Regions from separate parts of the Bradyrhizobium pachyrhizi genome, predicted to be linked through region 1. Evidence: predicted binding sites of a transcription regulator. Region 1 holds the regulator's gene; the other holds the start of a gene.

Region 1 (10,471 bases):
GCATCTTCGAGGTCAAGCTTGGCGACGAGGTTGTCGCCAGGCGCGCCAAGGGACATTTTCCCGATGCCGCCGAGATCGTCGCCGCGGTCACGGCCGCGCGGGATTGCTGATCAGCGGAGCGCCTCTCGGCGGGTACGGAAGATCATTCTCTATTCGGCCGTGCCGGTACTTCACCGTAGTTTTCCGGATGGCCTTGCGGGCTGTTCGGCGGGCTAACTGCCGCACGCGCATGTCAAGTCTTGTCGAAGGCGGCGGGAAACGCGCATATTTGTGCATCCGCTGTCATGAATCATCCCTAATATCTTGAAGATGCGCGTTTTATTGTCTTTTGACGAATTCCACTCCGGTTTAAAACGCGCTACACGGGCCAGGGCACAGCGAAGCGCCGGCGAAGTTCGCCCGGGAGCCGTCGTCGCGGGATCGCAATTCGAGGTCTAGATGCTGGAAGCAATACGCAGGGCGATGGCGTTTCTGCGCCAGAAGCAAATCCTGCATCGGCTGGGTGTTGTCATCAGCATCGCCGTCATCGGCATCGCCTGCTACGTCCTGTATCACATGCTGCGCGGCATCGACACCAACGAGGTGCTCGAGGCCATCAAGAGCACCGAGCCGCGGCAGATTGCCTTGGCGGGACTGTTCGTCGCGGCGGGCTACTTCACGTTGACCTTCTACGATCTGTTCGCGGTGCGCGCGATCGGCCACGCCCATGTGCCCTATCGCATCAACGCGCTCGCGGCCTTCACCTCCTATTCGATCGGCCACAATGTCGGCGCCAGCGTGTTCACCGGCGGCGCGGTGCGCTACCGGATCTATTCGGCGTGGGGGTTGAACGCGATCGACGTCGCCAAGATCTGCTTTCTCGCCGGGCTCACCTTCTGGCTCGGCAATGCCGCGGTGCTCGGGCTCGGCATCGCCTACCACCCCGAGGCCGCCGCCAACATCGACCAGTTGCCGCCCTGGCTCAACCGGGCGCTGGCATTCGCGATCATCACCGCGCTGGTCGCCTATGTGGTCTGGGTCTGGACCCAGCAGCGGGTGGTCGGCCGCGGCCCCTGGACGGTGACGCTGCCGGGCGGCCCGCTGACGCTGCTGCAGATCGCGATCGGCATCCTCGACCTCGGCTTCTGCGCGCTGGCGATGTACGTGCTGGTGCCGGACGAGCCAAATCTCGGCTTCGTCGTGGTCGCGGTCATCTTCGTGTCGGCGACCCTGCTCGGCTTCGCCAGCCACTCCCCCGGCGGCCTCGGGGTGTTCGACGCCGCCATGCTGGTCGGCCTCTGGCAGATGGACCGCGAAGACCTGCTCGGCGGTATGCTGCTGTTCCGGCTCCTCTACTATATTGCGCCCTTCGTCATATCTGTAATCTTGCTGACGTTTCGGGAGGTTATCGTCGGCGCCCGACTCAAACGGCTGCCGCAGGCTGATTCGGGTCCCCGCGCCGAGCCGCACCATGAGGCGGTTCTGGTTCGCAAGCGCGGTGACTCCGGGGTCTGATGAAGCGGCCCGATGCCTCCCGAGGGAAGGTCGATGTGACCGCGCCTGGGCGAGACATGAACCGACGGGATGAAAGCCGCCGCGATGGCAATTGACGATTCGCATTCCTCCATCTTCTCGCCCTGGCCCGACCGGTTGCGCCATTCCGCGCTGATCCTGCTTGCCGCAGCGCTGGCCTTAAGCGTGGTGGTCGCGCTCGGCGAATTGTCGCTGGTGCGCGCCTGCGCGGTGTTCGTCTGCATCGCGGCCGCGGCGCTGGTGCCATGGCGGCTGCATGATGCCGGAACCTCGCGCGAGGATGTCCGCGGCGTCAATCCGGTCGAGGCCGCCGCCGTCAGCGCGGTCGTCGCCGGCATGCCGGATCCGGCCGTGCTGCTCGATCGCGCCGGCCGCGTCATTCATCTCAACGCCGCCGCGGCGCAGCTCGCGCCGGCGCTGCGCAAGAACGAACTGGCGCAATTTGCCCTGCGTTCGCCGGAGATCATCACCGCGCTGCGCGAGGCGATCGCGACCACCGAGCCGCGCCGCGCCACCTACACCGACCACGTTCCGGTCGATCGCTGGATGGAACTGGTGATCACGCCGGTGCCGGTGCCGACCCAGTTCGGCGGCACCGAGAAGTGCATGCTGATGACCTTCCACGACCTGACGCCTCTGCGCCGGGTCGAGGAGATGCGCGCCGACTTCGTCGCCAATGCCAGCCACGAGCTGCGCACGCCGCTCGCCGCCTTGTCCGGCTTCATCGACACGCTGCAGGGACCGGCGCGCGAGGACGCGCGGGCGCGCGAGCGCTTCCTCGGCATCATGCACACCCAGGCGACCCGCATGGCGCGGCTGATCGACGATTTGCTGTCGCTGTCGCGGGTCGAGCTGTCGGCCCATGTGCGGCCCGAGGCCTCGATCGACATCGTGCCGATCATCCGCCAGGTCGCCGACGGGCTCGAGGCACTGGCCAGCGAGCGCCAGGTCGAGATCGAGGTCGACCTGCCTCAGGCCCCGGTCATGATCGCCGGCGACCGCGAGGAACTGCTCCGCCTGTTCGAGAACCTGATCGAGAACGCCCTCAAATACGGCGCCTCCGGGGGCCGCGTCATAGTGTCGCTGAATCAGGCCGTTTCGGGCGCATCGGGCGAGGGGGCCCCCGAAATCCGTGTCATGGTACGGGATTTCGGCCCCGGCATCGCCCCGGAGCACCTGCCGCGGCTGACCGAGCGCTTCTACCGGGTCGACGTCGGCGACAGCCGCAACCAGGGCGGAACGGGCCTCGGATTATCGCTGGTGAAACATATTCTTAACCGTCATCGCGGGCGTCTTTTGATCGAGAGCGTGCCGAAGAATGGCGCCACTTTTACCGCCTGTTTTCCCCGGCCGAAGACCCCGTTACCAACTCAAAGCTAAGCGTTTTCAGAAGCTTAGCGCTGTCATCCAACTGTCATCCAACCTTCGTAAAAGCAGCACCGACCGCTCCTAGATGGACCGGCGTGAGCGCGATCGGGCGCATTCGGCGCTTCGCTCACAGGATGGAGACCACCCATGAATTTCATCAAAGCAATCGTCGCAGCCGGCATGATCGCCGCTTCGACGTCGGCCTTCGCTGCCGATATTACCGGCGCGGGCGCGACGTTTCCGTTCCCGATCTATTCGAAGTGGGCTGACGCATACAAGAAGGAGACCGGCAACGGTCTGAACTACCAGTCGATCGGCTCCGGCGCCGGCATCAAGCAGATCCAGGCCAAGACCGTGACCTTCGGCGCCACCGACGCGCCGCTCAAGCACGAGCAGCTCGAGAAGGACGGTCTCGTGCAGTGGCCGATGGTAATGGGCGCGATAGTCCCGGTCGTGAACCTCGAAGGCATCAAACCGGGTGACCTGGTCCTGTCGGGCGAAGTGCTCGGCGACATCTATCTCGGCAAGATCACCAAGTGGAATGACGCGGCGATCGCCAAGCTCAATCCGAAGCTGACCCTGCCGGGCGATGCGATCACCGTCGTGCGCCGTTCGGATGGTTCGGGCACCACCTTCAACTTCACCGACTATCTCTCCAAGTCGAACGCCGACTGGAAGTCCAAGGTCGGTTCCGGCACCGCGGTCGAATGGCCGGTCGGCGTCGGCGCCAAGGGCAACGAAGGCGTTGCCGGCAACATCAGCCAGACCAAGAATGCGATCGGCTATGTCGAGTATGCCTACGCCAAGCAGAACAAGCTGACCTACACCGGGCTGGTCAACAAGGCCGGCAAGACCGTGCAGCCGACCATGGCTGCCTTCCAGGCTGCCGCCTCGAATGCCGACTGGGCCAAGGCTCCCGGGTACTACGTGATCCTGACCGACCAGCCGGGCGAGGCCTCCTGGCCGATCACCGCGGCGACCTTCATCCTGATGCACAAGGACTCGACCGACAAGGCGGCCTCGCAGGAAGCGCTCAAGTTCTTCAAATACGCCTTCGAGAAGGGCGACAAGGCGGCCGAAGAGCTCGACTACATCCCGATGCCGGACTCGGTCGTCAAGCTGATCGAGAAGACCTGGTCGTCGGACATCAAGAGCTAAGTCCGACGCTGCGACAGGACCTGTGCCGACTCGATCGAGGCACAGGTCGAGCGACCAAGACCCGGTCTCCATCACCGCGGCAACAAGCGCGGGATCGAGGCCGGGGTTCGCGCCTCAAGGGGCGTGGCTGGAACGACGACGCCCGGCCAAATGCGTCAGTGAAGATCGCTTCGGGGCGTAGCGGTTTGCGTGGCTTTTGCATACTAAAGAGGGGATTGGCGTGGCAGACATGGCTGTTCAGAGCGATGTGATGGAAGCCGCGGGACCTTACGATCGCGCCAAGGCCCTCAGCGCCTTCAAGCTCGGTGACCTCACCTTCTATTGGATCACCCGCATCTCGGCGATTTCGGTTCTGTTGATCCTCGGCGGCATCATCCTGTCGCTGATCGTCGGCGCCTGGCCGGCGATGAAGGAATACGGCTTCGCCTTCCTCTGGACGCAGCGCTGGGCGCCCTCGGCCGATCCGCCGGTGCTCGGCGCGCTCGGCCCGATCTACGGCACGCTGATCACTTCGGTGATCGCGATGCTGATCGCCATTCCGGTCGGCATCGGCATCGCCGTGTTCCTCACCGAGCTCTGCCCGCAAGTGCTGCGCCGCCCGATCGGCATCGCGATCGAGCTGCTCGCCGGTATCCCCTCCATCATCTACGGCATGTGGGGCTTCTTCGTGCTCGGCCCGTTCCTGGCCAACACGTTCCAGCCTTTCATGATCCGGATCTTCGAGGGCGTCCCGGTGCTGGGCGCGGTGTTCGCCGGCCCGCCGTCCTATCTCAGCCTGTTCAACGCTGCACTGATCCTTGCGATCATGGTGCTGCCCTTCATCACCGCGATCTCGGTCGACGTGTTCAAGACCGTGCCGCCGGTGCTGAAGGAGGCCGCCTACGGCATGGGCTGCACAACCTGGGAGGTCGTCCGCAGCGTCGTGATCCCCTACACCCGCGTCGGCGTGATCGGCGGCATCATGCTGGCACTCGGCCGGGCCCTCGGCGAGACCATGGCGGTGACCTTCATCATCGGCAACTCGTTCCGCATCTCGTCGTCGATCTTCGCGCCGGGCACCACGATCTCGGCGGCGATCGCCAGCGAATTCGCCGAGAGCGACGGCCTGCACCAGTCCGGCCTGATCCTGCTCGGCTTGCTGCTGTTCGTGCTGACCTTCTTCGTGCTCGCCGGCGCGCGGCTGATGCTGATGCGGCTTGAAAAGAAGGCGGGGAAGTAACGCCATGAACCCGATCTACAAATCCCGCCGCCGCAGCGACATCGTCATCCGCGCACTCTGCGTCGGCGCCGCGCTGTTCGGCGTCACCTGGCTGGCCCTGATCCTGATCACGCTGCTCTATAACGGCCTTGCCGGCCTCAGCGTGCAGCTGTTCACCCAGAACACGCCGCCGCCCGGCTCGACCGAAGGCGGCCTGCTCAACGCCATTGTCGGCTCGGTCATCATGACCGTGATCGGCGTCGGCATCGGCGCGCCGCTTGGCCTGTTCGCCGGTACCTACCTCGCCGAATACGGCAAGCACGACAAGCTGACCTCGGTGATCCGCTTCATCAACGACATCCTGCTCAGCGCGCCGTCGATCATCATCGGCCTGTTCATCTATGGTGCGGTGGTGGTGCCGATGCGCGGCTTCTCGGCGATCGCAGGCAGCCTCGCGCTCGCGGTGATCGTGATCCCGGTCGTGCTGCGCACCACCGAGGACATGCTGCTCTTGGTGCCCAATCCGCTGCGCGAGGCCGCCTCCGCGCTCGGCCTGCCGCGTTCGTTGGTGATCAAGCGGATCGCTTATCGCGCGGCGCGATCGGGTCTGATCACCGGCGTGCTGCTGGCGACCGCCCGCGTCGCCGGCGAGACCGCGCCGCTGCTGTTCACCGCGCTGTCGAACCAGTTCTTCAGCCTGGATCTGACCAAGACGATGGCCAACCTGCCGGTGACCATCAACAATTTCGTGCAGAGCCCCTACGCCTACTGGAAAGAGCTGGCGTGGAGCGGTGCGCTGCTCATCACATTCACCGTGCTCGCGTTGAATATCGGCGCGCGTATCCTTGGTGCCGAAAGGGCCGCAAAATGACCGAGCTTTCTGTCTCCACGACTGCCGCGGGCCACGTTCCCCAGGTTCCGCTGCCGGAAGCGCCGCCGAAAGTCACGGTGCGCAACCTCAACTTCTATTACGGCGAGCACCACGCGCTGAAGAACATCAACCTGACGCTCGGCACCAACCGCGTCACGGCGTTCATCGGCCCGTCCGGCTGCGGCAAGTCGACCCTGCTGCGCATCTTCAACCGGATGTACGACCTGTATCCGGGCCAGCGCGCGGTCGGCCAGCTGATGCTGGACCAGACCAACATTCTCGACCCCAAGCTCGACCTCAACTTGCTGCGCGCGCGGGTCGGCATGGTGTTCCAGAAGCCGACGCCGTTCCCGATGACGATCTACGAGAACATCGCCTTCGGCATCCGCCTCTACGAGAAGATCTCGAAGTCCGAGATGGACGACCGGGTCGAGAAGGCGCTGCGCGGCGGCGCGCTGTGGAACGAGGTCAAGGACAAGCTGAACGCCTCCGGCCTGTCGCTCTCCGGCGGCCAGCAGCAGCGGCTGTGCATCGCGCGCACCGTGGCGGTGCGTCCCGAGGTGATCCTGTTCGACGAGCCGTGCTCGGCGCTCGACCCGATCTCGACCGCCAAGGTCGAGGAACTGATCCAGGAGCTCTCCGAGGACTACACGATCGCGATCGTCACCCACAACATGCAGCAGGCGGCGCGCGTCTCCGACAAGACCGCCTTCATGTATCTCGGCGAGCTGATCGAGTTCGACGACACCAACAAGATCTTCACCTCACCGAGCGATCGGCGCACCCAGGACTACATCACCGGCCGGTTCGGTTGACCGGCGCATGATCCGGAAAAGTGGCAACCGGTTTTCCGATCAGGTCATGCTAAAATTCAGGACACGAAACCATGATCCCCGGGACCATGGTTGAGGGAGACAAGCGATGGCTTCTGAACATACCGCCAAGGCATTCGACAGCGACCTGCAGGAGTTGACCCGCCTGGTCGCCGAGATGGGCGGCCTGGTCGAACGGATGATTACCGAGTCGGTCGACGCGCTGATCCGTCGCGACGTCGCGCTCGGCAAGCGCGTGGTCGCCGCCGACATCGAGATCGACAATCTGCAGCGCAACATCGAAGAGCGCGCGGTGCTGACGATCGCGCGCCGCCAGCCGATGGCGATCGACCTGCGTGAGATCGTCAGCGCGATGCGCGTCGCCACCGACCTCGAGCGGATCGGCGACCTCGCCAAGAACATGGGCAAGCGCGTCGCGGCGCTGGAGAGCGATTTCCAGCCGCTGAAGCTGATCCGCGGCCTCGAGCACATGACCGACCTCGTGCTGTCGCAGGTCAAGTCGGTGCTCGACGCCTATGCCGCGCACGACCTGCCGGCGGCGATGAACGTCTGGAAGGGCGACGAGGAGGTCGATGCGATCTGCACCTCGCTGTTCCGCGAACTGCTCACCTACATGATGGAAGATCCGCGCAACATCTCGTTCTGCATCCATCTGATGTTCTGCGCCAAGAACATCGAGCGGATCGGCGATCACGCCACCAATATCGCCGAGACCGTATTCTACATGATCGAGGGCCAGCAGATCACCGACAAGCGCCCGAAGGGCGACATGACCACTTTTGCCACCACGGTGCCGGGCAGCTGAGGCTTGATCGGCAAGCGCGGAACCGGATTGTCCTTCGACAACTCGTTTCCGCGGGGACTATGCTCAAGGAAGTAAGCGTTTCGGTTTGCGTCTGGGCAACGGATCACCACAGAGAAAGAACTTAAACCGATGAGCGCACGCATTCTGGTAGTCGAAGACGAGGAAGCGCTGACGACGCTGTTGCGCTACAATCTCGATGCGGAAGGCTACGATGTCGAGACGGTCGGGCGCGGCGACGATGCCGACACCCGCCTGAAGGAGCGCGTTCCCGACCTCGTGGTGCTGGACTGGATGCTGCCGGGCCTGTCCGGCATCGAGCTGTGCCGCCGCCTGCGGGCGCGGCCCGAGACCAAGCAACTTCCGATCATCATGCTGACCGCGCGCGGCGAGGAAAGCGAGCGCGTACGCGGGCTTGCCACCGGCGCCGACGATTACATCGTCAAGCCGTTCTCGGTGCCGGAGCTGCTGGCGCGGGTGAAGGGCCTCTTGCGCCGCGCCAGCCCGGAGCGGCTTGCGACCGTGTTGACCTACGGCGACATCGAGCTCGACCGCGAGAAGCGCCGCGTGGCGCGCTCGGGCCGTCCGATCGATCTCGGGCCGACCGAGTATCGCCTGCTCGAATTCTTCCTCGAGCATCCCGGCCGCGTCTTCAGCCGCGAGCAACTGCTCGACAGCGTCTGGGGCCGCGACATCTACATCGATGAGCGCACCGTCGACGTGCATATCGGCCGTCTGCGTAAGCTCCTCAATCCCGGCCGCGAGCAGGACCCGATCCGCACCGTGCGCGGCGCCGGCTACGCGCTCGATGACCGCTTTGCCAAGGCCGAGCCGCAGCCGTAACGGCCAAGCGGCATTCATAAACCGCAACACGGCGAAAGCCGGGATCAATAGCCACCAATGGGCGTTGTTAGAAAGCCGTCTGGCCGCTTGCCGATTGCGCCGGCCGCGGCGTATGGGTCCCGGCATGCGCCGGGACGACGCTGGTGATATAGCCGGGCTGCGTCACACAAAAAAATCCCCGCTTTCGCGGGGATTTGTTTTTGAGGTCTTCCGACGTTTTCCCGAGTGCTCACTTGATCTGCGGTTTCGCCGACGGCCGGCGGCGATCGGCGGCGGGCTGGTAGGCGACGCGCGAGTGATGCGCGCAATAGGGCAGGCCGGCGAGCGCCTTGCCGCCGCAGAAGAAGAATTCCGGGCTCGAGGGATCGCCGACCGGCCAATGACAGGTGGCCTCGTTCAGCTCGAGCAGCGAGAGCCGCTGGCTCATTGGCACCACATTGTCGTAGGAGATCGGATCGGGCTCCATTTCGACCTCGAAGGCGTGCGCCAGCGCGGTGTTGCCGCGCGAGACCGGTCGCGCCACCCGCATCATGTGCTGGGCGGGGCGAGCCTTGCGCTGCCGCGGCGCGGCCGTGGAGGGCGCCTTGGCGCGGCCGGAGAGGCCGAGCCGATGCACTTTGCCGATCACGGCGTTTCGCGTCACATTGCCAAGTTCCGCCGCGATCTGGCTGGCCGACAGGCCGGACTCCCAGAGCTTCTTCAGCTGCTCGACGCGATCGTCGGACCAGGTCAATACAGTCATCGCATTCTTCCCTTCGCGTAGCGCCGGCCAATCGTTGGAGCGGCGCTGCGAGCCAATCTGGACAAATATCCCTGCGGCCAGAATCCCTTAGCCCTCGCCGGGCACGGTGTTGCGCCCGAACGTTTACGCGAGACACGAAGGCTACTTAGAGGGTCCAGTACCGCCGCACGAGATGTCGTACCCGACAGGCCAAACGCTACAATATGGCGTGACTCAGGCGCAAGAGTCCGCGGCCGTGCGTCCACATGTTCCCACACAGTTAAGCATTTCGATGAGGCTTTTCCACCGCACCGGAATGCTCCGGATTGCGCTCGTTTCGCATTGCAGGAAGGCCACTTCGTGGCGATTGACACTTACTGACCGCAGCATAGAATGCCCGCCACGTGCCGCCCGCAAAGGCGGCCGTTTTGTTTTCCGAAGCTGGCCGTTGCTGCGCTGGCGTCAAGGCGCGCGGCAATTGTCGGCTTCAAACCGTCAGTGATCGCCATGACCAACGCTGCCACGTCGCATCTGCTCCCCGTCTTCGCCAGGGTCGATCTCGGCTTCGAGCGCGGTGAGGGCGCCTGGCTGATCGCAACCAACGGCGACCGCTATCTCGATTTCACCTCGGGCGTCGCGGTCAACGCGCTCGGGCATGCGCATCCGCATCTGGTCAAGGCGCTGCAGGAGCAGGCGACCAAACTCTGGCACATGTCGAACCTGTTCAAGAGCCCGGACGGCGAGGCGCTTGCCGCGCGGCTGTGCGAGCAGAGCTTTGCCGACTTCGTGTTCTTCTGCAATTCCGGCGCGGAAGCGATGGAGGGCGTGATCAAGCTGGTCCGCCACTATCACTTCTCCAAGGGCCACGGCGAGCGCTACCGCATCATCACCTTCGAGGGCGCCTTCCACGGCCGCACGCTGGGCACGCTGGCGGCGACCGGCTCGGCGAAATATCTCGAGGGCTTCGGGCCGCCGATGGACGGCTTCGACCAGGTGCCGCATGGCGACATCGAGGCGGTGAAGAAGGCGATCGGTCCGCACACCGCCGGCATCCTGATCGAGCCGGTGCAGGGCGAGGGCGGCGTGCGCTCGGCGCCGCAGGCGTTCTTCAAGGCGCTGCGCGCGCTCTGCGACGAGCACGGCCTGCTGCTTGCCTTCGACGAGG
Region 2 (10,471 bases), 1.7 Mb from region 1:
ATCATCGTCACGGTCTTCATCATCGACATTTCGACCGGCTGGCTGCGCGGCCGGCTGTTCGGCAAGGAGACCCGTCGATGAGCCAGATGCCGAGGCCGGACACCACGGAACTGCGCGCGAAGTACCCCGGCGTCTTCGAACGTCCCGCATCGGCACGGCTGGCGATGCCGGCCATGATCGCGGCGGCGCTCGCGATCTTCGTGTTCGGCCTGGTCGATCTCGACTTCTCGCCGTCCAGGCTGATCGCGGGCCTCGGCCAGCTCGGCTGGATCACCATGCTGATGCTTCCGCCGAATCCGGGCTCGTCGTTTCCGCTCTACATGCAGGCGCTCGGCGAGACGCTGTCGATCGCGGTGCTCGGCACCACGCTTGCCGCGGTTTTGGCGCTGCCGGTCAGCCTGCTGGCGGCGCGCAACATCATCCCCTCGAACCTGATCCGCTTTCCGGTGCGCCGCTTCCTGGACTCGATCCGCGGCGTCGATACGCTGATCTGGGCGCTGGTCTGGATCAACGTCGTCGGTCTCGGCCCGTTCGCCGGCGTGCTCGCGATCATGGTGTCCGACTTCGGCGCGTTCGGAAAGCTGTTCTCGGAGGCGATCGAGGCGGCGGATCGCAAGCAGGTCGAGGGCATTCGCGCCTCCGGCGGCAACGCCCTGCACGAAATCCGCTTCGGCCTGCTGCCGCAGGTGCTGCCCGTGATCGCCGGGCAGGTGCTCTACTTCATCGAGTCGAATACCCGTTCGGCGACCATCATCGGCATCGTCGGTGCCGGCGGCATCGGCTTGCAGCTCGCCGAGCAGATCCGCGTGCTGGAATGGCAGAAGGTGTCGTTCCTGATCCTGATGATCCTGATCGCAGTTGCCGCGATCGACTTCATCTCGAGCAAGCTGCGCTTTGCGATCATCGGGCAGCGTGCGGTGGTGTAGCTTCTTCTTCGCCTCTCCCCGCGTGCGGGGAGAGGCCGGAATTTTCGCGCAGCGCAAATTCCGGGTGACGCGGACTCTCCGGGGACTCACAGCTTCCGGATTCGCGGAGACAGGCCCCTCACCCCCACCCTCTCCCCGCCAGAGCGGGGCGAGGGAGAAGTGCTCAGTCGTCAACCATTCTCGACCAGAAACTCCACGCGCTCGGCGGCGAAGCGCGAGCGCTTGGTCACCAGCGGCTGGTCCAGCATGTCGACGTCGGTTGCGTCGACCACCAGCACCGGCCGTCCCAGCGGCAGGTCGAGCCGCGCGGCGTCGGTCGCATCGACGATCGCCGCGGTGATCCGGGTCGAGGCGCGGTGGTAGTCCTTGACGCCGTAATGGCCGAGCAGCTTCGTCATCGAGCGGACGTTGGCGAATACGCTGCCGGCATCGGGAAACCGCTCGGCCGACAGCCAGGTGGTGGAAACACAGATCGGCGTTCGGTCGGCGAGCCGCACCGCTTCGATCCGGATCAGCGGCGCACCGATCTTCAGCCCCAGCTCGCGCGCGATCTCGCGATTGGCGGTGTCGCTGCTCGCATCGATCAACTGGCCGCGCGGCTCGTGGCCGCCGGCGCCGACGATCTCGGAAAACCGCGTGCGTGAGCGCAAGGGATAGGCGAGGCGCTGGGCTTCGACATAGGTGCCGCTGCCGCGTTCCGCGCGCACCAGGCCGCGCTCGGCCAATGCGGCGAGCGCCCGCCGCACGGTGTGCCGGTTGACCCGGTACGTCTCGGCGATCTCCATCTCGCCGGGCAGCTTTTCGCCGGCGGCAAAGCGGCCGTCAGCGATGCCGCGCTCGATGCCGTCGGCGACCTGCCGCCACAAGGCGACGCCGGAACTTTCCTGCATGCTCATGGCGCGGTGATACCAGAAATCTTTGGTTTGTCACGAAACAGTCATGGCGCTCCGCTATCAAGTTGTCTAGTATCATAGACAACTTGATGCAAGCAAGGTTGCCCAAAGGTTTGCCCATGAGTTCGACCGGACCAAACAGCAAACAGGCCCAGCGCAAGGCCGCGATGACGGTGCTGGCGCACGCCGCCGTTGCGGACATCGCCGGCAGGTTGGCGGCGATCGCGGTGCCCGCGCATGAGAACCTGCGCGAGCCGGAAAACGGCCTTGTGATGCTGCGCGGGCGGATCGGCGGCGACGGTGCGCCGTTCAATCTCGGCGAGGCGACGGTGTCGCGCGCGGCGGTGCGGCTTGCGACCGGCGAGGTCGGCTTCGGCCACACGCTCGGCCGCGACGCGCGGAAGGCGCAGATGATCGCGCTGTGCGACGCCATGGTGCAGTCGGCGGAGTTGTCCGGCGAGGTGGAGGCCAAGGTGATTGCGCCGCTGCGCGTCGCCATGAACGCCGAACGCGGCCGCAAGGCAGCGGAAACCGCGGCGACGCGGGTCGATTTCTACACGATGGTGCGCGGTGAGGGATGATGCAATGACGACGATTGCCGAAATGCCCGCGGGCTTTGCCGACAAGGTGCTGTCGGCGCAGTCGACTTTCCGTTCCGTGATGGATGCGATGGCGCGTCCGGGCAGCGTGCAGCGCGTCGCCGCGAGCGTGGGAACACCGGCCGGCATGATGCGCGGCTCGGCCGCGATCGCGCTGACGCTGTTCGATCACGACACGCCGATCTGGCTCGACGCCGCGATGTCGGCGACGCCGGACGTCGCCCGCTGGCTGAAGTTTCACGCCAGCGCGCCGGTGGTGGCCGATTCCTCGATCGCGAGCTTCGCTTTGATCGGCGATGCCGCGAGCCTGCCGGCGCTCGATTGCTTTGCGTTCGGCAGCAGCGAGTATCCTGACCGCTCGACCACGCTGATCCTGCAGGTCGACAGCCTGTCGCAGGGGCCGGCCTTCGAGCTGAAAGGACCCGGCATCGACGGCAGCGCCGTGCTGCAGGCGATGATCAAGCCGCGCGACCTGTTCCAGCGGCTTGCGATCAACGAAGCCCTGTTCCCGCGCGGCATCGATGTCGTGCTGGTCCATGACGATGCCATTGTGGCGATCCCGCGCACCACGCGGCTGATCGCAAGCGGAGTGTGAGCGATGTATGTAGCCGTCAAGGGAGGCGAGCGCGCCATCGAGAACGCCCATCGTCTGCTCGCGCATGAGCGGCGCGGCGACCGCGACGTGCCCGAGGTGACGCTGGCACAGATCTCCGAGCAGCTCGCGCTTGGTGTCGACCGCGTGATGACCGAGGGTTCGCTTTACGACCGCGAGCTCGCGGCGCTCGCGATCAAGCAGGCGCGCGGCGACATGATCGAGGCGATCTTCCTGGTCCGTGCCTTCCGCGCCACGCTGCCGCGCTTCGGCGCCACTGAGCCGGTCAACACCGGCGAGATGCAGGTGCGGCGGCGGATCTCCTCGACCTTCAAGGACGTTCCGGGCGGCCAGATCCTGGGCCCGACATTCGACTACACCCATCGCCTGCTCGATCCGCAGCTCGCGGAAGGCTTTGTGCCGGAGCAGCCGGCGACCGCGGACGCCTCGCAGGCCGCCACGCCGCGGGTGACCGACATTCTCGGCCGCGATGGCCTGATCGAATCCTCACCGCAGGCAGATAGCAACACGCCGGTCGGCGACCTCACGCGCGAGCCGCTGAGCTTTCCGGCCGACCGCGATTTGCGGCTGCAGAATCTGGCGCGCGGTGATGAGGGCTTCCTGCTCGCGCTCGGCTACTCGACGCAGCGCGGCTACGGCCGCAACCACCCGTTCGCCGGCGAGATCCGCTTCGGCGAGGTCGAGGTCGAGTTCTTCGCCGAGGACGCGGGCTTTGCCGTGCCGCTCGGCTCGATCGAGTTGACCGAGTGCCAGATGGTCAACCAGTTCAAGGGCTCGACGACCGAGGCGCCGTGCTTTACCCGCGGCTATGGCCTCGCCTTCGGCCAGAGCGAACGCAAGACCATGTCGATGGCGCTGGTCGATCGCGCGCTGCGCGCGCGCGAGCTCGGCGAGGAGGCGGCGGCGCCGGCGCAGGACGAGGAGTTCGTGATGTCGCACTCCGACAATGTCCAGTCGACCGGCTTCGTCGAGCACCTCAAGCTGCCGCACTACGTCGACTTCCAGTCCGAGCTCGGCCTGTTGCGCAAGCTGCGGCAGGAGTTCGCGGAAGCCAACGAGGCCGTGGAAATGCAGGAGGCCGCGGAATGAATGCGCCGACGTACAATTTCGCCTATCTCGACGAGCAGACCAAGCGGATGATCCGCCGCGCGATCCTCAAGGCGATCGCGATACCCGGCTATCAGGTGCCGTTCGCGAGCCGCGAGATGCCGATGCCCTATGGCTGGGGCACCGGCGGCGTGCAGGTGACCGCCGCGATCCTCGGTCCCGACGACGTGCTGAAGGTGATCGACCAAGGCTCGGACGATACCACCAACGCGATCTCGATCCGCAAGTTCTTCGGCAAGACCGCTGGTGTCGCGACCACGACCTCGACCACGGACGCGACCGTGATCCAGACCCGGCATCGCATTCCCGATGCGTCGCTGCATGCCGGGCAGGTGCTGGTCTATCAGGTGCCGATCCCCGAGCCGCTGCGCTTCCTCGAGCCGCGCGAGACCGAGACGCGGCGCATGCACGCGCTCGCCGAATACGGGCTGATGCACGTCAAGCTCTACGAGGACATCGCGCGCTTCGGCCATATCGCCACCGCCTACGCCTATCCGGTGAAGGTGAACGCGCGCTACGTGATGGACCCGTCGCCGACGCCGAAATTCGACAATCCGAAGATGGACAATTGCGCGGCGCTGCAGCTGTTCGGCGCCGGCCGCGAGAAGCGCATCTACGCGATCCCGCCCTACACCACCGTGGTGTCGCTGGATTTCGAGGATCACCCGTTCACGCGCTACCGCTTCAACGCGCCCTGCGCGCTCTGTGGCGCCGACAATTCCTATCTCGACGAGATCGTCACCGACGACAAGGGCGGGCGGATGTTCGTCTGCTCCGACACGGACTTTTGCGAGCAGCGCCAGGCCGCCGGCCATCACGGCACCGAGAGCGCAGCGCCGCACAAGGAGAAGGCGCATGTCTGAGCTCTCGAGCCTCGAGAACGACGAGCCGCTGCTGCTGGCCGAGGGGCTTGCCAAGAATTACGGCCGGCTGGCGGCCTGCCGCGACGTCTCGTTCGCGCTCTATCCCGGCGAGGTGCTGGCGATCGTCGGCGAGTCCGGCTCGGGCAAGTCGACGCTGCTGCAGCTGCTCTCGGCGCAGCTCGCGCCGAGTGCGGGGCAGGTGTCCTACCGGATGCGCGACGGCGTGCTGCGCAATCTCGCCGAATTGGGCGAGGCCGAGCGGCGCTTCCTGTTCCGCACCGACTGGGGCTTTGTGCACCAGGATCCGGCGCAGGGGCTGCGCATGGGTGTCTCGGCCGGCGCCAATGTCGGCGAGCGGCTGATGGCGGTCGGCTGGAATCATTACGGCCGCATCCGTGACACCGCGTCGACCTGGCTGGAGCGGGTCGAGATCGATACCGGCCGCATCGACGACGCGCCGAAGACCTATTCCGGCGGCATGCGGCAGCGGCTGCAGATCGCCCGCAACCTCGTCACCGAGCCGCGGCTGGTGTTCATGGACGAGCCGACCGGCGGCCTCGACGTCTCGGTGCAGGCGCGTTTGCTCGACCTGATGCGCAACCTCGTCAGCGAGCTCGGGCTCGCCGCGATCGTCGTGACCCACGATCTGGCGGTGGCGCGGTTGCTCTCGCATCGCGTGATGGTGATGAAGGGCGGCCGCGTCATCGAGACCGGCCTCACCGACCAGGTGCTCGACGATCCGCGCGAGCCCTACACCCAGCTGCTCGTTTCCTCGATTCTTCCGCCATGAGCGTGCCAATGACCGCGATGATCGAACTTGCCAACGCCGAGAAGACCTTCACCATGCATCTGCAGGGCGGCGTCGAGCTGCCGGTGGTGCGCGGCGTCTCGTTCCACGCCGATCCGGGCGAGTGCGTGGTGCTGTCGGGCCCGTCGGGCGCCGGCAAATCCTCCATCCTGAAGATGATCTTCGGCAACTACCGCTGCGACAGCGGCCGGATCGGCATCCGCCATCACGGCAAGGTTGTCGACCTTGCCACCGCCGAGCCGCGCCAGGTGCTGAGCATCCGCCGCTCGACCATCGGCTATGTCAGCCAGTTCCTGCGCGCCGTGCCGCGGGTCGCGACGATCGACGTCGTCGCCGAGCCCTTGATCGTCAACGGCGTGGCGCGCGAGGAGGCCCGCGCGCGCGCCGGCCAGCTGCTGCGCCGGCTCAACATTCCGGAGCGGCTGTGGACCTTGCCGCCCTCGACCTTCTCCGGCGGCGAGCAGCAGCGCGTCAACATCGCGCGCGGCTTCATCTCGGACCTGCCGATCCTGCTGCTGGACGAACCGACAGCTTCGCTCGATGCGGCCAATCGCGCCGTGGTGGTCGAGCTGATCGCGGAGAAGAAGACCAAGGGCGTCGCGATGGTCGCGATTGTCCATGACGACGAAATCCGCCATCTGATCGCCGACCGTATCGTCGACGTGACCTCGTTCGCGGCTGCTGCCTGAAGGACCGTTTGAAATGACCGCCAAGCAAGACACCATCATCGGCAACGCCCGGCTGGTCCTCGCCGATCGCGTGATCGAGCAGGGCTGGGTCGCGATCGCTGATGGCAGGATCGCGGAATTCGGCGAGGGCAGGGCGCCCGAGGCCGCCGAGGATGCCGGCGGCGACCTCCTGATGCCCGGGCTGATCGAGCTGCACACCGACCATCTCGAGATGCACTATGTGCCGCGGCCGAAAGTGTTCTGGAATCCGGTCGCGGCCGTGATCTCCTATGACGGTCAGCTCGCGACCTCAGGCATCACCACGGTGCTGGATTCGCTCCGGGTCTGGCGCGAGGACGGCGCCGAGGATGTCGACGGGCGCGCCGGCGTGCTGGCGGCGGCGATCTCGGCGGCGCGCGAGGAGAATCTACTGCGCGCCGATCACTTCCTGCATCTGCGCTGCGAGGTCCCGATGCCGGACGTGGTCGCCGAGGCCAAGGAACTGATCGACCGGCCGGATGTGCGGCTGATGTCGCTGATGGACCACACGCCGGGTCAGCGCCAGTTCCGCGACGAGGTCAAGCTGCGCGACTACTATCGCGGCAAGGGCGGCGGCATGACCGACGCCCAGCTCGACGTGCTGTTCGCGCGGCGCTTCGCCTATCAGAAGGAATATGCGGTGGCGAACACCCGCGCGATCGTCGCGCTGGCGCATGAATACCGGATCCCGCTGGCGAGCCATGACGACACCACCGACGAGAACGTGGTCGACGCCGTCAACGACAAGGTCGCGGTGGCGGAGTTCCCGACCACGATGGAAGCCGCGCGGGGCTTGCACGCCGCCGGCATCGACATCCTGATGGGCGCGCCGAACGTGGTGCGCGGCGGCTCGCACTCCGGCAACATCGCAGCCGTCGATCTCGCCAATGAGGGCATGCTCGATATCCTGTCGTCAGACTACATCCCGTCCAGCCTTTTGATGGCGGCGCTGCAATTGCCGCGGCACGTGCCGGCGATCGATCTCGCTTCGGCCGTGCGCACCGTGACCAAGACGCCGGCCGAAGCGGTCGGGCTCAACGACCGCGGCGAGATCGCGCTCGGCCGCCGCGCCGACCTGATCCGCGTGCACGTCGCGCGCGATCTGCCAGTCGTGCGCAGCGTCTGGCGCGAAGGAGGGAGGGTCGCATGACCGATGCATCCGTCGTCGCCGATCGGCGCGCCGGAATCGGTCCCGGCCGGCTGATCCTGGTGGTCGGTCCGAGCGGCGCCGGCAAGGATACGCTGCTGGGGTTCGCCAAGGCGGCCTGTGGCGATGATCGCGATGTCGTGTTTCCCCGTCGGCTGATCACCCGCAAGGCCTCGGCGTCGGAGGACAATGAGGAGGTCAGCGCGGAAAGCTTCCAGCGCGCGGTAACCGCCGGCGACTACGCCATGCACTGGGAAGCGCACGGCCATCGCTACGCGCTGTCGCGGTCGATCAACGACGATTTAGGCGCCGGACGCACCGTGATCGCGAACGTCTCGCGCACCGTGATCGCCGCGGCGCGCCGCAACTATGCCAATGCTGTCGTGGTGCTGGTCACGGCGCCGCCGGATGTGCTGGCCGCGCGGCTCGCAATGCGGGCGCGCAGCAGCGACGGCCTTCTCGAGCAGCGGCTGGCCCGCACCGTCGACGAGAGCACGTCGACGCCCGATTTCACCATCGTCAATTCCGGCACCGCCGACTATCATGCGCGACAGCTTGTCCGCATCATCAAGGGCGAACGCTGGGACGACTAGAGCGTTTTCGAGCGAAATGGATACCGGTTCGCGTCAAGAAAATGCGTCGAAAGGCAGCAAAGGGAGAAGAGCACGAATGTCGGTGATCGAAACGGTCGAGCAGCTCGAGGCGATCTACGGCTTCCCGAATGACGCGTCGACCGTGAAGGTCGCCGACCACGTGACGCCGCTCTATCGTGTGCTCATCGAGAAGTCGCCGTTCGTGTCGCTTGCCACCGCAGGCCCCGAAGGGCTCGATTGCTCGCCGCGCGGCGATCTGCCGGGCTTCGTGCGCATCCATGATGCGAAGACGCTGATGATGCCGGATCGCCGCGGCAACAATCGCTGTGATTCGCTGCGCAACATCGTTCGCGATCCCCGCGTCGGCTTGCTGTTCCTGATTCCCGGCTCGGGCAGCACGCTGCGCGTCAACGGCCGCGCCTATGTCACGGCCGAACCGGAGCTGCTCGCCTCCTTCATGATGGAAGGCAAGGCACCGCGCACGGTGATCGTGATGCATGTGGAGGAGATCTATTTCCAGTGCGCGCGCGCGATCGTGCGCTCCGATCTCTGGAATCCGGACAGGCGGGTCGATCCGAAGGTCTTGCCGACGCCGGGCCAGATTCTTGCCGAGATGAGCGAGCACACGGTCGGCGGCGAAAAATACGATCGGGAATGGCCGGAGCGCGCGCGGCAGACGATGTGGTGACGGGCCCGGACGGCTGGGAAGCATGATCCGGAAAAGTGCGAAGCGGCTTTCCGAAAGATCATGCTCAAACAAAAGTGCCATAGCGCGCTGGCGATTGAACCCATCGCGCTTTAGGCCTCGGCGCGGTCTTCCCAGTCCTCCCAGGTCACGTCAGCATTGATCTCGAGGTAGCGCGCAACGGCAACGCCGATGGTCGGGAAGAAATTGTTCTCGCCAAGCTGCGCCAGCAGGCCGAATTTCTTCAGCTTGTCCTTGACGGGGTCCTTGAGCTCGGCAAAGCACAGCTCGATCTTCTGTGCGTGCAATGCCTCGTCGAGCTCGGCGAGAATGTCGCCGGCGGTCACATCCACGCTGGTGACCGGCTCGGCCGTGACCACCAGCCAGCGCACCGCCGTCGGGGATTTTGCCACCGCATCCAGCGCGCGTTCCTTGAAGAACTCGGCATTGGCAAAGAACAGCGGCGCATCCCACCGGAACAGCACCAGCCCGGGGATCTGGCGCGCATCAGGGTATCGCGTGATGTCGTGATAGCCCTTCACGCCGGAGGCGCGGCCCAGCACGGCGGAATGCGGCCGCCAGCCGTCCCACAGGAATTCGACGATCGCGAGCACGATGGCGAGGCCTATTCCCGGAATCACGCCGAGCACGGCTACGCCGACGAAGCAGACCATCGATAGCCAGAACTCCCACTGCTGAATGCGGTAGATTCGCCTGAGGTCGCTGATCTCAAACAGGCCGAGCGCAGCGGCGATGACGACGGCGGCCAATGCTGCGTTGGGCAAGTGCTGCAGCAAATTCGGCGCTATCAGCAGCAGGAAGGCGATGGCCAGCGCGCCGATGACGCTGGTCAATTGCGTGCGCGCTCCGGCAGCTTCCGCAACGGGCGTGCGCGATCCGCTGCTGCTGATCGGAAAACCCTGAAAGAAGCCAGCCGCCAGATTCGCCGCGCCGAGTCCCACCATCTCCTGATTGGGATCAACGCGATCGCCCAATCGTCCCGCATAGGCGCGCGACAGCACGCTGGTATCGGCGAACGACACCAGCGCGACGGCGCTGCCGCCGATCAGCACCTGCACGACGTCGCCATAGCCGATCCTGGGAATGGCGAATCCCGGCAAGCCCTGGGGAAGCGAACCCAGGACGGTCACGCCGAAGCGGGCCCCGAGATCGAAAACCCCGGTGACGACCGTCGCCGCGACGACGGCAATCAGAATGCCGGGCAACCGCTTGTTCCGGGCGAGCAGCAGGATCACCGCCAGCGTCGCAAGGCCGATCCCGAGGGTCGCCCAATTCGTCTTTCCGTCGACGATTGCTCCGACGACCGCCCAGAGACTGCGCAGAGGTCCATCGCCTTCAATGGAAAAGCCGAACAGCTTTGGCAGCTGGCTGATCAGCACGGTCAGGGCTATTCCGTTCATGTAGCCGTAGCGGATCGGCTTGGAGAGAAGCTCGGTCAGGAATCCGAGCCGCGCGATACCCGCGACGATGCATATCGTCCCGGAGACGACCGCCATCATGGCGGCCAGG

What was found. Region 1 encodes PhoB, which activates phosphate uptake and scavenging genes when phosphate is short. Its sites were predicted from a motif close to TGTCATNNANCTGTCAT; they were not measured.
Region 2: phnF (phosphonate metabolism transcriptional regulator PhnF) is a predicted target of PhoB. The motif match lies at 1,851-1,867, and genes of this name have one in related genera.

The regions. Positions count from the first base shown of each region.
Region 1 is NZ_CP121667.1:960,441-970,911, forward strand. It holds gene QA639_RS04315 (SelT/SelW/SelH family protein) at 1-110, shown strand, start outside; gene QA639_RS04320 (putative bifunctional lysylphosphatidylglycerol flippase/synthetase) at 439-1,494, shown strand; gene QA639_RS04325 (ATP-binding protein) at 1,579-2,892, shown strand; gene pstS (phosphate ABC transporter substrate-binding protein PstS) at 3,028-4,038, shown strand; gene pstC (phosphate ABC transporter permease subunit PstC) at 4,268-5,257, shown strand; gene pstA (phosphate ABC transporter permease PstA) at 5,262-6,107, shown strand; gene pstB (phosphate ABC transporter ATP-binding protein PstB) at 6,104-6,922, shown strand; gene phoU (phosphate signaling complex protein PhoU) at 7,029-7,745, shown strand; gene phoB (phosphate regulon transcriptional regulator PhoB) at 7,875-8,585, shown strand; gene QA639_RS04360 (GcrA family cell cycle regulator) at 8,815-9,327, opposite strand; gene QA639_RS04365 (aspartate aminotransferase family protein) at 9,814-10,471, shown strand, end outside.
Region 2 is NZ_CP121667.1:2,616,784-2,627,254, forward strand. It holds gene phnE (phosphonate ABC transporter, permease protein PhnE) at 1-81, shown strand, start outside; gene phnE (phosphonate ABC transporter, permease protein PhnE) at 78-926, shown strand; gene phnF (phosphonate metabolism transcriptional regulator PhnF) at 1,097-1,822, opposite strand; gene phnG (phosphonate C-P lyase system protein PhnG) at 1,939-2,400, shown strand; gene phnH (phosphonate C-P lyase system protein PhnH) at 2,405-3,013, shown strand; gene QA639_RS12075 (carbon-phosphorus lyase complex subunit) at 3,017-4,120, shown strand; gene QA639_RS12080 (alpha-D-ribose 1-methylphosphonate 5-phosphate C-P-lyase PhnJ) at 4,117-5,001, shown strand; gene phnK (phosphonate C-P lyase system protein PhnK) at 4,994-5,791, shown strand; gene phnL (phosphonate C-P lyase system protein PhnL) at 5,800-6,498, shown strand; gene QA639_RS12095 (alpha-D-ribose 1-methylphosphonate 5-triphosphate diphosphatase) at 6,512-7,666, shown strand; gene phnN (phosphonate metabolism protein/1,5-bisphosphokinase (PRPP-forming) PhnN) at 7,663-8,256, shown strand; gene QA639_RS12105 (pyridoxamine 5'-phosphate oxidase family protein) at 8,333-8,944, shown strand; gene QA639_RS12110 (SulP family inorganic anion transporter) at 9,055-10,471, opposite strand, start outside.